Cohnella abietis: one gene and its partner. The protein of the gene in region 1 interacts with the protein of each later gene in a pairwise test. Links are inferred from orthologs where the notes say so. Each region holds a gene or a part of one and is shown in the gene's direction. Other genes may lie near its edges.

The links. Proteins that work in one complex are often made in the same cells at the same time.
Region 2: the proteins of trhO (region 1) and rplL interact in binary tests that used the Escherichia coli proteins (3 or more experiments, as listed by UniProt). The link is inferred for Cohnella abietis from one-to-one orthologs.

The regions. Positions count from the first base shown.
Region 1 is NZ_AP019400.1:4,052,435-4,056,583, forward strand. Bases 658-3,486 are described here. They hold trhO (oxygen-dependent tRNA uridine(34) hydroxylase TrhO), read left to right. Parts: upstream 658-1,533; coding sequence 1,534-2,439; downstream 2,440-3,486. Other genes in these bases: KCTCHS21_RS17635 (copper ion binding protein), read right to left, coding at 677-877; KCTCHS21_RS17640 (metal-sensitive transcriptional regulator), read right to left, coding at 899-1,258; KCTCHS21_RS17650 (helix-turn-helix transcriptional regulator), read left to right, coding at 2,470-3,096; KCTCHS21_RS17655 (ATP-binding protein), read right to left, coding at 3,176-3,486. Also shown: KCTCHS21_RS17630 (heavy metal translocating P-type ATPase), read right to left, coding at 1-591; more of KCTCHS21_RS17655, read right to left, coding at 3,487-4,149. UniProt on the Escherichia coli protein: Catalyzes oxygen-dependent 5-hydroxyuridine (ho5U) modification at position 34 in tRNAs, the first step in 5-carboxymethoxyuridine (cmo5U) biosynthesis.
Region 2 is NZ_AP019400.1:6,151,936-6,155,370, reverse strand. Bases 661-3,435 are described here. They hold rplL (50S ribosomal protein L7/L12), read left to right. Parts: upstream 661-1,754; coding sequence 1,755-2,117; downstream 2,118-3,435. Other genes in these bases: rpoB (DNA-directed RNA polymerase subunit beta), read left to right, coding at 3,084-3,435; KCTCHS21_RS27015 (class I SAM-dependent methyltransferase), read left to right, coding at 2,226-2,831; rplJ (50S ribosomal protein L10), read left to right, coding at 1,196-1,696; rplA (50S ribosomal protein L1), read left to right, coding at 661-878. Outside these bases: rplK (50S ribosomal protein L11), read left to right, coding at 1-90; more of rplA, read left to right, coding at 186-660. UniProt on the Escherichia coli protein: The binding site for several of the GTPase factors involved in protein synthesis (IF-2, EF-Tu, EF-G and RF3). Is thus essential for accurate translation.

The DNA.
Region 1 (4,149 bases):
TTGATGATGATGGCTACCTATGGATTGTATCGTTAAGTAAAGACTGTAGAAATAAGCAGCAGAAGTTCCTAGAGCAACAAGAACATCCATATTCGCACTTCCATTACGCAAAGCTTTATAGGCTCCAACATAAAACTGCCAGCCTATAATGAACTGAACAGGAGTAGCAAGCGTCAGCTGAAACCAAGGATTCATGAATAATTCTGGTACCCAAATCCATGATGTAAAAGAGAAGTGACCAACCATCGCCCACAGTAGCGGAAGAGACAAGAGAACCGAAACCAGTAGCTTAAGCTGCTGCCTGCGTACCTCTTTCTTCCTATCTGCGCCAATGTCCCTCTGCTCCTCCTTCTCTTTGGCGTGATAGCCTAGCTGCTCCACCTTCTTAATTAAATCGGGAAGTGAAACAGATGAAGCACTATATTGTACTTGAGCAGTTTCAAGCGCCAAATTTACTGTAGCCAGGGAAACCCCCTCAAGCTTGTTTAACCCTTTCTCAATCCGATTCGCACAAGCGGCACAAGTCATTCCAGTAATCTGCAGAGAAGCTTGCTGTCCGCTATTTGAAGAATTCATTGTGTCTGTACTCATAATGATCAGCCTCGCTCACTTCATACCCACTAGGGGTATATTTTATTGTAAAAAAAGAGGCCATCAACGATGACCCCGAATGTAATTAGACAATATCGTACCCTTGATCCTCGATAGCCTCTTTAATCGCTTCTACAGTTGTTGTAGCTTCGTCGTAGCTAATCGAGACAGAACCTTTGGAAAGATCCACTTTAGCCTCTGCACCTAGGTTTTTCATCGCACCTTCTACTGAGCTTACGCAATGACCACAGGACATTCCTTGTACGTTTAATGTAATATTTGACATCTATTATCCCTCCAAAATGTATTATTTCATTAATTTATTAACCGTAATCAGCAATTCATCAATGACCTCGTGATCACCAGACTGGATTCTATCGACAACGCAGCTTTTCATGTGACCTTCAAGCAGTAGCTTTCCAACGCTATTAAGCGCTGACTGGGCAGCGGCAATCTGATTCAGTACGTCATCACAATAAGTATCCTTTTCAATAAGTCCTTTAATCCCGCGAATCTGTCCTTCAACCCGATTCAATCTTGAAATGAGATTCGACTTCATTTTATCCGAATGATGGCTTTTTCTTTCCTGATCCTTATCATTCGAATTGGCAGAACAATGATCATCGTGAGCATTTTGAACATTGTCTACTTTGTGCTCTTCAGCCATATGTGACCACCTCACAATCCCATTCTAATATACCCCCACGGGGTATGTCAAGTGGCGAAAAACTAATATCCTGCTTTTAGCCTACGCTCTCATTAATTGATTTCTCACTATTATGTCACACATTGTAAACTTGTATGTTGACTATGTATGCGCAACACTCTAAAATATAAAAATAAAGCGATAAATGACAACGTGCCTAGAAACACGGCGGAAGAGAAAGGAACCTCTTTTTCTTCCGCCCTTCTGTGTTCCAAATCAATTTTTGAAAGGTGAATATGATTATGAACCAATACCAAATTCTACTCTTCTATAAATATGTACCCATTACAGATGCCGAGATTTTCGCCGCAGAGCATCTTCAATATTGCAAAGAGCTTGGAATTAAAGGGCGTATATTAATAGCTGACGAAGGAATCAACGGAACGTTATCGGGAACGATTGAACAAACCGAGCGTTATATGGCAGACATTCAGAAGAATCCTCTTTTCTCTGATATTGTCTTTAAAATAGATCCGTCTGAAGGTCACTCATTTAAGAAGCTATTCGTACGCTACAAGCAAGAATTAGTCACACTTCGATACCACAAGAAGCTTAATCCAAATACCGACGGTGGTGGAAGACTTAAACCGAAGGAATTTCACGAGTATATGCAAAGAGACGATGTTATTATTCTGGATGGAAGAAGCGATTATGAATATGACCTCGGCCATTTCCGTAATGCGATCAAGCCGGATGTAGATTCATTCCGTGAATTCCCTGAATGGATTCGTGAAAATTTTGCCGAGCATAAGGATAAGCAGATTCTAACCTACTGTACAGGCGGCATCCGATGCGAAATGCTCACTGCTGTTCTCATCAATGAAGGATTTAAAGATGTTTTCCAGCTGGATGGCGGCATTGTAACGTATGGTCAAGACCCTGAAGTTCAGGGCAAAGGCTTTGACGGCAATTTGTACGTCTTTGATGAGCGGGTTTCCGTGCGGATTAATCAGACCGATGAGCATATTCTTGTTGGGGAATGTCATCATTGTGCTAAGCCAACAGATCGATATATTAATTGCGAAGACGATACCTGCCATCTACAGCATCTCGTTTGTGAAGAGTGTGAGACGACAAAGCTTGGTTATTGCTCAACAGATTGTGAAGAACATGATAGAGCAGCAGTTGCCTCATCGAGTTAATAACATTGGTAGAATCAGGTGGTGGTAGAAGTGAATGCTGAGCAGGATTTGTCTACCCGAGAGAGAATTATGCAGATGCTCAAAACGATGGGCGAGCTAAGCACGAAGGATATTACCGCCCAGCTAGGGATAACAGGTATGGCCGTTCGACGTCATATTTCCGCTCTGGAGCGAGACGAGCTTATTGAATCCACAACAGTTAGGCTGCCGATGGGTAGACCTACAGCTGTCTATCGCTTATCTGCGAAGGCAGAGGATTTTTTTCCGAAAAAATACCACGCGGTTGCACTCGACCTCCTCTCAGAGCTTGAAGGCGACTCAGGCCAAGAGATGGTTAATCGGTTGTTTGATCTTAGGAAAATATCTTTGTTGAAGAAGCTGGAAAATAAAATGCAGGGTCGCGATCTTGAAGGTAAGGTAGCTATGCTTTCCGATATTCAGAACGAGAACGGGTATATGGCTTCTTGGGAGAAGAGCGGTCATGAGGAGTATATTCTAACTGAATATAATTGTCCGATCTATCAAGTTGCCAACAAGTATAATCATGCCTGTAGCTGCGAGCTAAGCCTGTTCAAATCTCTGCTCGATGCCAAGGTGGAACGATCTGATTGTTTGGCCAAAGGCGGCAGCAAGTGTGTTTACCACATTCGGGCGTAAGCATATAAAAAAGCATTCCAAAAGTGATCAACTTCTGGAATGCTTTTTTTATATCGATTGAGCACACACCCTAAGCCCTTTAGCTTCTATTTACCTTCAGTCTAATCTCCACGCATGTTCCTTCCCCAAGCTTGCTGCTGATAACTATTGTCCCTTTGTGGTTGGCGATAATACGTTGACTTACCATAAGTCCGAGACCGTTGCCGGAAGGCTTAGTCGTAAAGAACGGCTCACCCAAGCGAGGCATCTCCTCAGTGGAAATTCCGCGACCTTGATCGATGATCCTAATGACAACAGCTTCATCCGACTGAACATAATGCAGCTTAACAGTAATTATTCCACCAGTAGGCATCGCTTCTATAGCATTCTTAAAAATATTAAGAAATACCTGCTTTAATTGATTCACTTCACAAGCAATTAGCGGAATATCTTGCTCGAACGATGTTTCGAAATGAACATTGATAAAGCTTGCATGCGAATCGAGCAACGAAATCATATCATTAAGTATGTTTCGAATATCGGCTTGTTCATATTCGCTGACTTGTGGTTTAGCTAGCACTAAAAACTCGCTAACGATAAAGTTAATTCTATCCAGCTCAGATAACATAATATCTAAATGAGTATCTGATAAAGAGCCTTGCTGTTTGTTTAGCTGTACGAACCCCCTTAATGTTGTCAGCGGATTGCGAATTTCATGAGCGACTCCGGCTGCAAGCTGTCCAACAACAGATAGCTTCTCCGATCGGCGTATAACCTCTTCCGTTTGTTTACGCGCCGTTATGTTTCTTGAAATTTCAGCTACAGCTACGATTACCCCTTTCACATCGTGAATCGGGGATACCGTTATACTGACTTCTATAGATTCACCGCTTTTTATATGACGAATGGTTTCATAATCTGCTACTGATTTCCCTTGACCTATACTCTCTAGTATGTCCTCATACTCCTTGAGCTGCGCTTCCGGAATGTGTGACAGAACCCTGCCCAGAACCTCAGAGGTATGCCAGCCATACATCTTCTCGAAAGCATTGTTAACCCGGCCCACATTCCCTT
Region 2 (3,435 bases), 2.1 Mb from region 1 along the record:
ATGCAAGATCTTAACGCGGCTTCCGTTGAAGCAGCTATGCGTATGATCGAAGGAACTGCTCGCAGCATGGGCGTTGTAATCGAAGACTAATCGTTTGCAGCTGATATGGCTGACTAACGTAACGCGGTTCCTAGAACCGCTTGTGGGAGGAAACTTCCGTTAAAACCACAAAGGAGGAGAACAACTTGGCTAAACACGGTAAGAAATATGCAGAGTCCGTTAAGCTGATCGATCGCGATGCTACCTACGAATCGTTGGAAGCAATCGAGCTCGTGAAGAAAGCGGCAACAGCTAAATTCGACGAAACTGTTGAAGCGGCTGTCCGTCTCGGCGTTGATCCGAGAAAGCAAGATCAAGCTGTACGTGGCGTAGTCGTCCTGCCTCACGGCACCGGCAAAACGCAACGCGTTCTCGTATTCGCAAAAGGCGACAAGCTGAAGGAAGCTGAAGCTGCTGGCGCGGATTATGTAGGAGACGCAGACCTCATCGCTAAAATCCAACAAGGATGGTTCGAGTTCGACGTTTGCGTTGCAACTCCGGACATGATGAGTGAAGTCGGTAAGCTTGGCCGTATTCTCGGGGGTAAAGGTTTGATGCCTAACCCTAAAGCAGGCACTGTAACGAATGATGTTGCAAAAGCCATCGCTGAGATTAAAGCCGGTAAAATCGAATATCGTCTCGACAAAGCAGGTCAAATCCATGCACCAATCGGAAAGGTTTCGTTCGATTCTGAGAAATTGAATGAAAACCTTAATGCTCTGATTGAGGCATTGAGCCGTGCTAAACCCGCATCTTCCAAGGGCATTTACCTGAAGAACATCTCGATCTCTTCGACGATGGGACCAGGCGCTCGTGTAAATGCGTCCGTTTATCGCTAAACCGATCGCTCCTAGGAGCTCGGACGGTAAAAACTGTCTTTGACATTGGCAAGCCCTAGTGGTAAGCTAATAAAGCTGAAATTGAATATGGATACCGTAGACCGTAGGTGCGACACATAACCTTTAACCGTTATGCAAGCTTAATTCCCTACCGAGGTGTGTGGATAGAGTTTTCCTCTTTTGCAAAGTGCGCTGCATTTTGATAATAGAGTAAGATCACGTCATGCCTTCGCGAATCTGCGGAGGCATTTCTTTATGCCTCCCAGACTATTGCGAGATAAATATACGGTAATGCCAAGACTTAGGAGGTGTACACAATGGCAAATGCGAAAATCATTCAGGCAAAAGAGCAAGAGGTTGAGGTTATTGCGACTAAGCTACGCGAAAGCAACTGTACGGTTATTGCTGACTATCGTGGCTTGAACGTGGCGCAAGTAACACAGCTTCGTAAACAATTGCGTGAAGCCGGCATTGAATTCCAAGTGTTGAAAAACTCTTTGGTTAGCCGTGCTGCTGCAAATGTTGAATTGAACGAGCTTGAGTCTATCTTAACTGGACCTACTGCTATTGCTTTCGGTAAAGATGTTGTTGCTCCAGCGAAAATCATTAGTGATTTTGCTCGGAAAAACGATGCTCTTAAAGTTAAAGGCGGCGTAGTTGAAGGTCGTTTTGTTGATGCAGCTCAAGTTAAAGCACTTGCAGAGCTTCCGTCCCGCGATGGATTGCTTTCCATGTTGCTCAGCGTCCTGCAAGCACCAGTTCGCAACTTCGCACTCGCTGTCAAAGCGGTTTCGGAGAAGAACGAAGCAAGCGCGTAAGACAACTGATTATCAAAAAAAGAAGATCATATGATCTCAAATAATGGAGGATACTACAATGAGCAAAGAAGCAATCTTAGAAGCCATTAAAGGCATGACTGTTCTTGAATTGAACGATCTAGTTAAAGCAATCGAAGAAGAATTTGGTGTTACTGCTGCAGCTCCAGTTGCTGCTGGTGGCGCTGTTGCTGCTGCTGAAGTTGAAGAACAATCCGAATTCGATGTTGTTCTTATCGAAGCTGGTGCTTCCAAAATCAACGTTATCAAGGCTGTTCGCGAAATCACAGGTCTTGGCCTGAAAGAAGCGAAAGATCTTGTAGACAACGCTCCAAAAGCAATCAAAGAAAAAGTAGCTAAAGAAGAAGCAGATGCTGTTAAAGCTAAGCTTGAAGAAGCTGGCGCTAAAGTAGAAGTTAAGTAAGAAGCGGATCATCAAACCCCTTGAAGATTTTCTTCGAGGGGTTTGTTCGTGTATAAACATGATAATGCTAAAGAAAGCGATCTAATCCGTAACTTTGGAGGAGCTTGGGTGAACGATCATTACTATTCGAATAAGCCTCAATCGGCAAGTAACCGTCAAGACTTCGAAACATTGCTTCGCGGGTTTAAGCTTCGATTGACGTCGGATGCTGGCGTGTTTTCGCGGGACGGGGTGGACTATGGCAGCCGGGTACTCATCGAGGGTATGGAATTTCCAAGTGATGCTAAGGTTCTGGATATCGGTTGCGGCTACGGACCGATCGGATTAATTGCTGCCCGCCTTGCGCCGCAAGGACATGTTACGCTTATCGACATTAATGAGCGCGCTGTTGAGTTGGCCAAACACAATGCAAAGGTGAATGGGGTACATAATGTATCCTTTGCATATAGCGACCTTTTCTCTGCTGTTGAAGCCGAAACCTTCGATGTAATTTTGTCCAACCCCCCCATTCGAGCGGGCAAAGCAGTTGTACATCAATTGCTAGAGCAATCTTGGGCACGGCTGAATCCTGGCGGGAAGACGTGGGTTGTAATTCAAAACAAGCAAGGAGCTCCAACGGCTAGAGCGAAGCTAGAAGAAGTGTATGGAGAAGATGAGGTTGTTGAAGTAGGTAAAGACAAGGGATTTAGACTTTACTGCTGCACACGCAAGTAAAAATAATTAAGATTTGACTTGACATTTCTGCTGTGGTATTATTAAAAAATGTCAGTATTAGGATGGGCTAATTGTCTTTAACACATTAAACCTGTATGCCCTATTCCATTCCTAGAATAAATTCACTCTAATTGACGTATAATGGGTTTGTTTTGGGGTAAAGGCAGGATGAGTTGCCATTGTGCCGCCAACCGGCGCATAAGGGCTTTTCTTTATTTTTGTGTTGAAGCAGACTTAAGGGGTGAGGTTAAGTTGGCAGGACATCTTGTTCAGTATGGTCGCCGTGCACGGCGCAGCTACGCCCGCATTAATGAAGTGTTGGAAGTCCCGAACCTGATCGAAATCCAACAACAATCGTACCAGAAGTTTTTGGACGAGGGCTTGCGGGAAATTTTTCAGGATATTTCGCCAATTTCGGATTTTACCGGCAACTTAGTTTTGGAGTTTATCGACTATAGCTTAGGTGATCCGAAATATTCAGTTGATGAATCGAAAGAACGCGATGTAACTTACGCAGCTCCACTTCGTGTTAAGGTTCGTTTGCTCAACAAGGAAACAGGCGAAGTTAAGGAACAAGAAGTATTTATGGGTGATTTTCCGCTCA